Regions from separate parts of the Desulfocicer niacini genome, predicted to be linked through region 4. Evidence: riboswitches for the same ligand, from Rfam matches in the RefSeq annotation. Region 4 holds a riboswitch; each other region holds the start of a gene.
What was found. Region 4 has a riboswitch for cobalamin ahead of cobO (cob(I)yrinic acid a,c-diamide adenosyltransferase). Riboswitches for the same ligand answer to the same signal wherever they lie in the genome.

Region 1 (3,128 bases), on a different contig from region 4:
AGTGGCTTTGTTGCCAAAGGTTTCATGGTCATCCAGTCTTACACCGGCGATAATGACAAGGTTTTCAACGTTCATGAATTGATCCTGAAGCCAGTAACTTTTGGTGTCGGCACTTTTTTCTTTGAATTTTGAGCCATAGGTACCGAAGGATTCTGATTTCATGCTTTCATCAAGATAGGATGCCCCAACGGACAGTACATGGGCATTAAAATTAAGATCTCCCTGCCATGAAAAGGTGTCGGTGTCACCATCATAGGTGGACGTTTTCTGCCCATTTTCATAGTAGTCTCTGTCCTGACGGCTCATCTGCCAGAACAGTGTGGAATCAAGCAGGTTGTTAAAAAATTTATTGTTGATATTAATTTTGCCAAAGGTCTGGGTGGATTCTGTGTTGGCGTCTCCATCCTCGGCATAGCCCGCCCAGTTGTAGGCATCGGTGTCCCCGTCAGAATCAATGTATCGTGCCAGTGCGCTGATGCTGAAGGTGTCGGTGATATCGACTCCCACATTAGCTGACAACGTGGTGTTTTCATATGCGTCGTCTTCGTCGGTGCTTTCTCCCCGAGCTATAGCGCTGTTGTCATCATTGGCAATGGAGTAACCGTCTATCCGGGTTTTAGATGCAGACAGGGCGAAATTTATTTTGTCGGTGGCACCGGCGGCATTGACACCTGTCTTCCATGTGCCGTGGGAACCGCCCTCAATTTTCACCGAACCCGTGGGGGTTTTCTTTCCCTTTTTGGTGATGATGTTGATGACACCGGCGGTGGCATTGCTGCCGTACATGACGCTCATGGCACCTCGGATCACTTCAATCTGTTGGATGTTATCCACATTGATGTTGCCAAGATCGGCCCCTCTGTTGGACCCGGACACATCATTTAACATGATGCCATCAATCAGGATCAGGGTGTTCTTGGAATCGGCACCCCTTGTGAACACCGTGGTTGCGGTGCCGGGTCCGCCGTTGGAAATGACATCAATGCCGGGAATGCCTCGGAGAAGGTCTCCCACACTGTTTTGCTGTTTTGCCTCAATCTCTTCGGATGTGATAACTGTGACGCTGTTGCCGCCGATTTTATCCAGCGAAATTTCTGTGCGGGTGGCGGTGATCACCATTTCGCCCATGTCCGTGGTGGTTTCATCGGCTAATGCCGTGTGACTCATTGCCAGAAACAGCAGAGAACCTGCCAAGTAAATGATTTTGCGTTTCATCTTTGTTTTTGCCCCTTTAAAACATTGTTTGGGATTGATCTCAAGCCTGAATCCGTTTGACCGCCAATTGTGACGGGTGGGCAATCTTGTGATCAAAACCCATTTTTTGATATGTATATGACCGGTGATGGTGTGTTCGGACTTCTTTCTGGAAGTCGGTATGAAGCACCCGTCATGGCGTATACAGATAAATGGTCTGTGATTTGGGGCATGAAACAACAAAAGCCCCAAACCGATTCGTTATCGATCAAGGGCTTCCCTTTTTGTCCTTATGATCTTTGATGGAAAGCGTTACCGTGACATCCCATCTTATGCAATCAGGCAGGTCTTCTGACTTAAGGATCATCCTACTTGTCAGGCCTTCCCATGGTGTTCCACAGTGACTTTCTCTGACTTTCGTCCCCCTTTTACAGCGGCGGGCCCGTTCCGGATTTTAACCGGATTCCCTTTTACCCGTGAATTTATGACGGGTACCTGATTAGTTTGCTAAAATATCAGTTTGGGCAGGCGGTGTCAAACTAAATAAAAATGGTAATTATTCGGTCAACACCCCATTTTCACCTGTTTTACTCGATGTTCAAGTTTTTTTTGCCGATTTTGCGAGAACGGTTTCAGGCTTGTGTTATTGGCGTTATCGACCAAGGCCGGGGCGACCCCGAAAGGCTTGGCCATAACACAAGCCTGAACCCTCCCCGTTATAGCATTTGTATGTCACGCAGTCCCGAACATGCGAATAAGGGGCACTGTCCAAACATGTACAATACCAACCCCAATATTTACTAAAAATGGGGTTGGACCTGAAAGAATTCAGCTCCATTTCCCCAGCAGATTTTTTCCAGAGAGTTCTGTGAAAGATCGGTTGCCTGAATCACTTTAACCTCTCTATCCCAGGCATAGGGTATGTTGGGAAAATCAGACCCGTACATGATTCTGTCTGATCTGTATTGATTGAGAGGTACGGTCTCTTTAATGGGAAAGTAATTGGTGATGGCCATGGCAGTATCCAGCCAGAGTGTGTCATATTTTTCTATCAGTGTTTTGTAAGCAAATATCTCATCAAATCCCAGGTGGGGGACACAGATCTTGAGACCCGGGAAATTTTTTAACACGGTTTCAAGCTTGTCAACATTGCACAGTTCATAGGGATCGCACTTGTATGCCGGACTTTTGGGTTCTCTGCTGACGTGCATAACCATGGGTTTCTGATGCTTCAGACAGCACTCATACACCCGATTCATGTCAGGGCTGTTCATGTCAAAACATTGCACATGGGCGTGGAGTTTTACCCCTTTAAGACCAAGGTCAAAGGCCTCCTGCAGGATGATTTCGGCATTTACCTCACCGGGAAACACCGTGGCAAGACCCGTGATTTTTCCGGGAAATTCGCGACATTTTGCAGCCATGTACTGGTTCAGAAATCTTGCCATGCCGGGTTTGTGAGCGTATTGCATGGCTATAATGTGACCAACACCCCGGGAGAGTAGAAATTTAAGCAGTTCAGAACTGGTCATCTGATACCGGATTCGCCATGCATGGGTACCAAACCATTTCCACACCGCCGAGAAAATCTGTCTCGGAAAAATATGCACATGGGTGTCCATGAGGGGGGGAAGTTTTTTGGGGAGTGTATTGTCCTCCTTATCATCCATTACAGGTAAACTTGTATTCAGCATTTTAGCTCCTCTGAAAAATGGGGACAGACCACGTTTTTTTCATCTTAAAAAGCCCGAAATTTGGAATAGTCAAATTGGGAATAAATTAATAGGGGGGACAGACCACGTTTGTCTACCTTAAAAGGTGTGAAATTGGCAATGTTTTTACTGGAAATAAATAACGGTTTGATAAAAATGTGGTGTGTCCCCTATTTGTTTTATGCTTGATGTTGTTTATTGAAGTATTTCAAACATCATGAT
Region 2 (3,128 bases), on a different contig from region 4:
CACCTCCTGGGGGAAAAGGCTGACACCTTCTTGAACCACCCCATGATCTCCAGCACAGGTGATGATCATTTTTTTTTTGAAAGAGACGTCAATGGTTCCGGCAATGGCGGCAAGTTTGGCACCCACCCCCTCCAGAATACCAAGGCTTCCGGCAGGTCTTGCCTGTTCGGCCAGTCTCTGCAGCGCTTTTTCTTTTGTTTTTAAATCAGAGGGGGTGATTTTGTTTAATGTCTGCGTCAGTTTTTCCATTTTTTATCCTTCATAACGCCATGATCAGGCTTTAAATTATCTGCTTATTTTATCGTTTTTGATGTCATTGGCAAACACTTCCATTCCTTTTTTCATGGCACAGAAGTCCCCGCACATGGTGCAGGTTTTCTCTTCTTGGGGACAGCGTTCCTGTCGCATCTGTTTTGCAACTTCAGGAAAGAGGAGATATTTTTCAAGATCGCCCCAGCGCATGTCCCGTCGGGCCATGGAGGCCAGTTTTTCATTTTCCCTTCTGTCCGGGTATTTGGCAATGTCCCCGATTCTTACGGCCAGACGGGTGGCCCGGACCCCTTCTCTTACATCTGCTTCAGTGGGCAGGGCAAGATGTTCGGCAGGCGTGATATAACACACCAGATCCGCCCCATGCCAGGATGAGGTGGCAGCGCCAATGGCCGAGGTGATGTGATCATAACCGGCCCCGGTATCTGCCGGCAATGGACCCAGCACATAGTAGGGGGCATTGCCGCTCATTCTCTTTTCCAGCATGATATTGCCCTGTATTTCATCCAGGGGCACATGACCGGGGCCTTCCACCATCATCTGACACCCTCGTTCCCTTCCCAGTTCTGCCAGTTCGCAGTTAATGATCATTTCAGCCATCTGGGCACGATCGTGGCTGTCATGGATGGCACCTGCCCGGATGCCGTTGCCCAAAGACAGAACGGCATCGTATTTTTTCATGAGATCACACACCCGGTCAAACTGTTCATACAGGGGATTTTCCTTGCCGGTGGCATCCATCCAGGCCACCATGAAGGTACCGCCCTTGGATGCAAGGCCGCCATAGCGAAAGCCCTGTTTTCTTAAACGTTCAATGGTGTACTGGTTGATGCCACAGTGGATGGCCATGAAGCTTAAGCCGTCTGCCAGCTGTTTTTCTATGAGGTCAAAGAGAAATTCCGGGTCCAGTTTGGAGGGGTCTTTATATTTTCGGCCGGTTTCTTTAAAGGCCTGGTAAAGGGGGACATTGCCCACGGGCAGGTTCACGGCCTTCAATACTTCCCGACGGATGGCATCCAGATCTCCCCCGGCGGAGAGTTCCATGAGGGTGTCAGCCCCTTCTTCTTCGGCGATGATGGCTTTTTTGACCTCTGCTTCAATATTGCAGATATCTGAAGAGGTACCGATGGATGCATTGATTTTTGTGCGAAGCCCGGTACCAATGCCCACGGCTCTCTGGTTTTTTCTGGAGGGATTGCAGGGGATGACAATTTCACCCCGGGCCACACGGTGGCGGATGAGTTCCGGGGAGATGTTTTCGTCGGTGGCGACCTGGTTCATTTGCGCAGAGATGATCCCGTCCCTGGCAATTTCAAGCTGGGTTTTCATTGATTTTCTGTCCTTTCCTGGTCATGTTCCGGACAGTTTCCCGGAACTGACTGTGGTGTCAGCCCTGGGATTTACCATTTCACCAAAGGGGTTTCATTACCGTATCGGGCAGGTCTTCTGACTGACGGATCATTGAAATATTCTGCGTCTTCCCACAACGTTTTTTAATGACGCTGCAGTGACATGGGTGCAGGTTTCTCCCCGTTCACAGCGGCGGGACCGTTCCGGATTTTAACCGGATTCCCTATTAAGGCATGGTGCCGCCCGATACAGTGCTAAATTTGGATGGCAAAAATACCATGGGAGGATGCCGGTGTCAATCCTTAAGCTTTAAAATAAACGGCAGGCCCATAAGTCCGATGAAGGCGCACGCCAGGTACATGTTTTCAAGTCCGATGAGGTCTGCAATTCCCCCCACCAGCACAATGGCAATGGAGCGGGTGACAAAGGAAATCATCATAAAAAGGCCGTTGGCCGCCGATGGATTCCCCATGGATTGTTCCTGGATGATGGCCAGCATCACCGGGGTGGTGGAAAGGATGCTGAATCCGGTGAGGCAAAGGAATATGGCTTTGACAGCCCCGGTGGTGATGATGAACAGAAAAAGACTTGCCGGTGCCAGCAGAACAGCGGCACAGAGAATTTTCTTTCTTCCCAGGGTGTCACTTAAAATACCTGCACTTAATACTCCGGCAACCCCAAAGGCCTCGTACAGGGCAAGGGCGCTGCCGGCAAGCCAGAGATTTCCGGTCTGTCGTTCTATGAACACAGGAAGAAACACCCCCATGGCAGAGTGCATGAAGGCCCTGGCTGTGAGAATACCGGCAAGGGGAAAAAGCACATGTCCGATGTCCCTGGTGGTGGCAAAAATAGATGTTTTTCTGGGGGAATTGTCGTTGTCCATGTCCAGGGGGGCAAGTTTAATATAGAGCATCACCGATGTTATCAGGGCAAAAATCATCATGGGGTAAAATCCGGCAAGTCCTCCCATGGATACTACCCCAACGGCAATGAGGGGGCCTGACATGCGTGCGGCCTCCCCCCCTGTCATGTAAAAACTCATGCCCCGACCCTTTTTGTTGCCCGATACCCTGGCAATAACGCCGGGGGCCGGTACATGGTAGAACGCCACACTGATACCTGACACAAAAAACATCACCAGCAGCATCCAGTAGGAAGATGCCATGCCAATGAGGCACATGGGGATGGCAGTCAAGCTGGGGGCCAGAATAATGGCCCATCGGGCAAGACCCCTGCGGTCGGCCAGAGCACCTATGAAAGGGTTCATCAGGGCCGGTATCTGCATGACGGTGGATAATAATCCCGCCTGGGACAGAGAGATGGAAAGCTTTTCAATGATCAGGGGCAGTACCGGGGCCAGAAAGCTTGTGTAGATATCATGGATGAAATGGGAAAAGGAGAGTAGCAGAACGTGCTGGGTATGAAATTTATTGTCATGGGGTGCCATGGAGAAGGGGTCCTTATGAAGATGCATGCATCCCCGGGAAAGTCGGTTATAGGGGCCGGGC
Region 3 (3,128 bases), on a different contig from region 4:
CCATCCGGGCTGCGGTTTTCAAAGACGACAGATAGGATGCCTGATGCCCTGCCAGGGGATCAAGGTTCCGAAAGGAAAGGGCCACCACATCCGGGACTTCATCCATCAAGGCCTGGTGAAGGGCCTGCCAGGGGTCAGGGCAAATATTCATGTCCAGAACGCTTTTTTCAATGCCCTTCGGCACCGTGCTGGATAACCGGGAAAGGCCCAATGGGTACACTTTTTCTCCGGCCCCCAGGTGGGATGTGGGTACCTGTACCAGAAGTATTTTCATTGTAGACTCCATATTTTATTTCAGAAGCAAAAGCCCCATATATTTGACATAATCCAGGCTTTCCGTCACAGGGGCCAGGCGTATGCCAGCCCGGGATGCGGTTTCATACACATCAATGCCCGAGGACTCCATGGCTGGGCGTGACAGATGGGGGTGATGGCAAGTACCGTCGGCGGGACATTCCGGGCACACCGTGCAGGGACCAGCCCCAAACACAAAGGCCTTATGGAAACCTTTCAGAAAGGCGGTTTTTTCAAGGGACAAAAGCTGTTTATGAAAGGCGGTTCCCGGCGGGGCTCCCTCCACAAGGAACAAAGTCTCGTAACTGTCTATCATCTCCCGGGTTTCGTCGTGGGACATTCCCCGGGGCGGGCATTGCAGGTTTTTTCCAAACCCCTCACATCCCCACTGACATTTTTTTCGCACCCAGGGGGCTGTGATCACCGTTTCAGGGACAATCTTAACGGCACGTTCAAACCCATGGTCCAGGACGATGCGGACCCATTTTTTCCCCTCATCGCCGGCACTGCCGCTCCCCCCCGCCACCATGAGGGCGGTGTCTGTGTCAAGATCTATCACCTCACAGTTCCCCATACCCCCATCTCTGAGCCAGGCTTCAATGTCTCCGGCCTCGTGGCAGCACCCGTTGTAGGTATTGAGCATCATGGTCAAATCATAGAGGGCGCCTTTCTGGGGATCTCTTCCAGCCCGGTCGGGAAAATAGTCATGGATGAGTATCATGCCCCCTGGTTTTAAAAGGGAAATGGCTTTTTCAAGCAATTGTCTCGCCTCTTCCGGTCCATAGGCATGTAGAAAATTGCTCAGCACAATTACCCCGAATGTCTGTTCAAAACCATGGGTTCTAAAATCACCTGCCATGGTTTCAATGCCCTGCCAGGAGGCGGTTTCCGGATAAATCTTTCGTGCTGCATCAATAACCTCGGCAAGTTCAAACAGCACTGCGCGTCCCCCCGGAATCAAGGGAAGCAATGCCCGGATCATGCTGCCGGCCCCGCCCCCCACATCCAAAAGCGGTCCCTTCAGGGACTCTCCCTTTATTACTCCGGCAATTTCCAGGGCCTTTTCCTTTACCAGGGTATCCATGGCCGTGACATAGCGAAGGTTCCTTGCCCGGTAATCATGGTCCTCCTGCTCCCCTTGGTCCGAAACCGTCTCAAGGGGCTGGGATTTGGAAGTGGCAGCATGCTCTGATTTTTCCTGACATGAAACCCGGGAAGCAAGCTGTGTCCACTGGGGCTGCATGTATCGTCGATAAAGAAAAAACGCTCCCATAAAGGTGGATTTTCCCGGCACCAGATAGTGAGAAGCAAGAAACATATTGAACCAGGCATCCTTATACCGGGATACCAGGGCCATTTTTTCCAGGGCTCTCAAAAGGCGAGACAGTCCATCGACATGACACTGCGCTGCATGGGAAAGGGATTTAAGGGTGTGCTGGCCCTTGTCCAGGTGTTGAAACAGATTCAATTCCAGGGAAGCAAAAAATACTTCGGAATACCAGTAGGCCGTTGCCAGATTCTCCAGGTACTGGAAATCTTTGTGGGTGGCATCGGCATCTTGAAAGCCGGAAGAAATCAAAGGCTCTTCCTCCTGGCCCGGGGAAGGGCTATTTTAAAAAAAGAAAAGCTAAAAAACAAAAAGTGCCGGTATCCGTCCATGGATTCTCCATTTAAGGTCGGCACGCAAAAATCCCCACGCCGACAATGCATCGACCCGGGGATTTACCATCTCTCCGAAAGCCATCTGTTTTCACTGTTCCCACAGATATTCTGACTTGTGATTCATCCTATTTGCCGCGCCTTCCCATGCTGCTTCGGTGATTACATTTACAGCACAGTGGCAATGATGCGGCGTTCGTCCTCACTCACGGCGGCGGGTCCGTCCCGGAATTTCACCGGGTTCCCCGGGGACAGCGACATCCTGTATAAAAACGCGAAAATAATACCATATCCGGGGGGTTTGTCAAGAAAACGATGAACACCTACCCATCATGGCTGCCCTGCCTCCCTGCAAATGAAACCCGTTGGGATCAGAGCCTTATGATTTGCCTTTTCAATGGCGGCCATGATAAGAAACGCTTTGAACGATGAAGATATCCCTTTATTAATCCCGTTTTTTTCACCGACCGGATATGAACGATTTCAGGATTATGCCACCAAGGGACCGAGGGAGGAGACGTTGAAAGCCCACCCCACAAAGCGGACCCAATTGAACGGCAATTCAAACTGACAAAACTGAAAGGAGCTTTAAAATGTCCATCTACCGTTTCAAGAAGAAAACACCCCATATATCCCCGTCCGCCTATTTGGCCCCCGGCGCAACACTTATTGGTGATGTCACCCTGGCAGAAAACACCTCGGTGTGGTTCAACTGCGTGCTCCGGGGGGATTGCAATGCCATCATTGTGGGAGAAAATACCAACATACAGGATCTCACCATGTGCCATTCCGATTATGATGTCCCCCTTATCATAGGTAAAGGGGTCACCATTGGCCACAACTGCGTAATCCATGGATGCAGAATTGAAGATGACTGCCTTATCGGCATGGGGGCCATGGTGATGAACCATGCTGTCATCGGCCGAGGGTCCATTGTGGCGGCGGGTGCGGTGGTGCTTGAGAAAACGATTATCCCGCCATTTTCACTGGTTACCGGTTTACCGGGAAAAATAAAAAGTCAAATGGATGAATCAATGCTTGAACTGCTTCGACTGCCTGCGGAAAATTATGCCCAGCGAGCCATGGATTACGCCAGCTCTAAATTTGAAAAGATCAAATAGCTATTTCATGAAACAAAAATTCACAACACGCCCTCAATAGCTGATTCTTAAAAA
Region 4 (3,128 bases):
AAAAACCCTTTCCTGGAAAAACTTACTTTTAAGCCGCATGCGAACCGTGAATGGTGTGGCCGTAGCCACCTGTGCCCGTAACGCTGCTGAAATTACCTGTATGCAGGGGCTCCACGGCGGTCGGGACCATCAATACCAGGACCACCCCGGGATATGCAGCTATCAACTTGATACCGCAGGAACCCGGAAAAAATATTTTGACTATTGCATTGATTATGATTTGTTATTGAAACCCAGCGCATCCACACAAAAAAAAGTGGATTGTACCGATTAATCAAAAAACGCAATGCATTGCCGACAACATTTCGATGTTTATTGCGGTTAAAAAGCCGTCACCAACTTCCATGCCACGCTGCCAGCGCCTAAGCCAGACCGTGCCCGGCATACGGTGACGTCCAAAACCTTTTTTAGATCATACAGCCCACATTGACCGCACAAGCAAAGTATTCTATAACCCGGTGAACAGAAAATAAAGGCAGGAATAAAAAAGGGCCGGGGTATCATGTCATCTATATTTTTAAGCACGTTCGGAACTATATTCAACGCGATTTTTCAATTGTCGCTCATTTCCACGGCAGCCGGGCTACTGGTGCGCAAGCAGGTGGTATCCCAAGAGCAGGTCCAGGCGGTGTCCACGCTTACCGTCAATGTGTTTCTACCCTGTCTCATTGTTTCCACAACAATTACCCGTTTTGATCCGGGACAATTTACCTTTTGGTGGGCATGGCCCCTTTCCGGTGTGGGACTGTTTGCGGCAGGGACTCTGTTTACGGCCCTTCTGACCCGGATAAAGGTGGAAAAACGACATCTTATTCCCATAGCCTCCATACAAAACGGTATTTACTTTGTTCTGCCCATTGGTCAGCTCCTCTACCCGGATCAGTTTGACATGTTCGCCCTGTACTGTTTCCTGTTGGTTACCGGTATGACTCCCTTGACCTGGAGCGTGGGCAAGGTGCTGGTCACCGGCAAATCAACGGTTGATATTCACTGGCGGGATTTCATCACTCCACCCCTGGTGGCCACACTGATACCGCTTTTACTGATTTTTACAGGCCTTTCCACCATGGTACCCGCCCCGGCAATCCGTGCAATGAATTTCCTCGGACAAGCCACCGTCCCCCTGGCCGTATTTATCCTGGGCGCCACCATCGGAACAATTTCACTCCGACAAATGCCTCCCCTGGGGGATATTCTCACGGTGGCCTTGGTCAAGTTCATGCTGATTCCCGCAACGGTTCTGGGTATTTTGTATTTCACCGGCATATATGCCACCATGCCTTTGTTCAGCAGTATGATGATCCTTCAATCATCCTCTCCTCCGGCCACAAATTTAATCCTCATGATAAAACATTATGGTGGAGATACCCAGACCGTCAGCAGCATGATGCTGGTACAATACCTTTTGGCGCTGCCCGCCATGCCCCTGTGGCTGGCCCTATGGCATATACTGATTCAATAGCCATGATCATTGAAAATAGCATTTAAAATAGGATTTTGATTTTACCATATTTTTTGCTTGACATTACAGTGCTCAGGGTTAGAATCATCTGATGTACAGGTGCTGAAGTAAAGCATAACAGGGAACCACGTTAGACTCGTGGACGGACCCACCGCTGTGACCGGGGACGAAAGCTGCAATTATACCACTGACCATATGGTTGGGAAGGTGCGGCCGTTAGATTGATCCGGAAGTCAGAAGACCTACCTGTGCCAAGCGGGCTTGCATTTTAATGCAACGAATCGCCCGGCGAAGTATCTAAGGATAAAAAAGGGAAATCCCTGGATTGAAAATCATTTCGGTCCGGGGATTTTTGTTTTTCCGGACAGACCATTTATTGTGATGAACTATTTTTATTTTAGGGAGTCAGATTTTATTGATTTACCATTTTTCAAGCCCAGGCCGTTGTATCCTGTGGGTGTTGCCTTGGGTAAACGGTAAATTGAAAACTGCTGAGTCCCTTAAAATGATATCATCATGATAAAAGCCGCCTACCTAAAATGGAGACCGAGGCTATGAATAAAGGCTTACTCATGGTAAACACGGGAAACGGTAAAGGAAAAACCACCGCAGCACTGGGACAAACATTCAGGGCTCTGGGACATGGTAAAAAAATCTGCATCATTCAGTTTATCAAGGGAAACTGGAAATACGGTGAACTCTTTTCCATGGAAAGATACATGGATCTGGTGGATTTTTATGTCATGGGAAACGGTTTTACCTTTAAATCCGATGACCTGGAAAAAGATCGTACCATTGCCCTCAAGGGATGGGATCTGGCCAAAGAAAAACTTTCCTCCAGCGACTACTTCATGGTGCTTCTGGACGAACTTACCTACCTTATGACTCTGGGGTTTCTGGACACAGATACCATCCTGGATGGCATCACTCACAGAAGAAAAGATCTCCATGTGGTGGTCACCGGACGATATGCCCCCAAAAAACTCATTGAAACGGCAGATCTTGTGACGGATATGCAGGAGGTCAAACATCCATACCAGAATGGAATTATGGCACAAAAAGGAATCGAATTTTAACCATATGAAAATAGCCATTTATGGAAAAGGTGGTATCGGCAAATCCACTATTTCAGCCAATCTTTCTGCGGCCCTTGCCCATGGCGGTAAAAAGGTGCTGCAGATCGGATGCGATCCCAAGCACGACTCCACCCGATTGCTTCTGGGGGGAAAACGCATCATGACGGCCCTGGATTACATGAAAAACACCCCTGTGGCACTGCAGCACCTGAGCCAGGTTCTTCATGTGGGATACAAAGGAATTGTCTGCGCCGAGGCCGGTGGCCCGGAACCCGGCGTGGGGTGCGCCGGACGGGGCATTTTAAGCACCTTTGCCCTGTTTGAGCGCCTTGGCCTTGATATGAATGCCTTTGATGTGGTGGTGTATGATGTGCTTGGTGATGTTGTATGCGGTGGATTTGCAGTTCCCCTGAGGCGGGGATTTGCCGACACCGTCTATGTGGTGACCTCCGAGGAGTTCATGTCCATTTATGCGGCCAATAATATCCTTAAGGGGGTTAAAAATTTTGATGAAGGAGGCCCCCGCCTTGCGGGTCTGATTCTCAACAGCAGGGGGAGCGAAGAAAACAGACACTCCGTGGAAGGCTTTG

Region 1: another riboswitch for cobalamin. It lies ahead of ACYQ2M_RS09210 (TonB-dependent receptor plug domain-containing protein); the one in region 4 lies ahead of cobO (cob(I)yrinic acid a,c-diamide adenosyltransferase).
Region 2: another riboswitch for cobalamin. It lies ahead of thiC (phosphomethylpyrimidine synthase ThiC); the one in region 4 lies ahead of cobO (cob(I)yrinic acid a,c-diamide adenosyltransferase).
Region 3: another riboswitch for cobalamin. It lies ahead of ACYQ2M_RS03345 (DUF2284 domain-containing protein); the one in region 4 lies ahead of cobO (cob(I)yrinic acid a,c-diamide adenosyltransferase).

Annotation. Positions count from the first base shown of each region.
Region 1 covers NZ_BAAHYK010000014.1:13,193-16,320, forward strand. The annotation lists gene ACYQ2M_RS09210 (TonB-dependent receptor plug domain-containing protein) at 1-1,215, opposite strand, end outside; cobalamin riboswitch at 1,519-1,708, opposite strand; gene ACYQ2M_RS09215 (amidohydrolase family protein) at 1,995-2,888, opposite strand.
Region 2 covers NZ_BAAHYK010000006.1:96,348-99,475, reverse strand. The annotation lists gene cobT (nicotinate-nucleotide--dimethylbenzimidazole phosphoribosyltransferase) at 1-249, opposite strand, end outside; gene thiC (phosphomethylpyrimidine synthase ThiC) at 286-1,599, opposite strand; cobalamin riboswitch at 1,690-1,882, opposite strand; gene ACYQ2M_RS04535 (MFS transporter) at 1,916-3,067, opposite strand.
Region 3 covers NZ_BAAHYK010000004.1:146,549-149,676, forward strand. The annotation lists gene ACYQ2M_RS03340 (B12-binding domain-containing radical SAM protein) at 1-274, opposite strand, end outside; gene ACYQ2M_RS03345 (DUF2284 domain-containing protein) at 290-1,873, opposite strand; cobalamin riboswitch at 2,038-2,239, opposite strand; gene ACYQ2M_RS03350 (gamma carbonic anhydrase family protein) at 2,547-3,074, shown strand.
Region 4 covers NZ_BAAHYK010000028.1:21,675-24,802, reverse strand. The annotation lists gene ACYQ2M_RS15560 (carbon-nitrogen hydrolase family protein) at 1-274, shown strand, start outside; gene ACYQ2M_RS15555 (AEC family transporter) at 503-1,462, shown strand; cobalamin riboswitch at 1,543-1,726, shown strand; gene cobO (cob(I)yrinic acid a,c-diamide adenosyltransferase) at 2,002-2,538, shown strand; gene ACYQ2M_RS15545 (nitrogenase component 1) at 2,543-3,128, shown strand, end outside.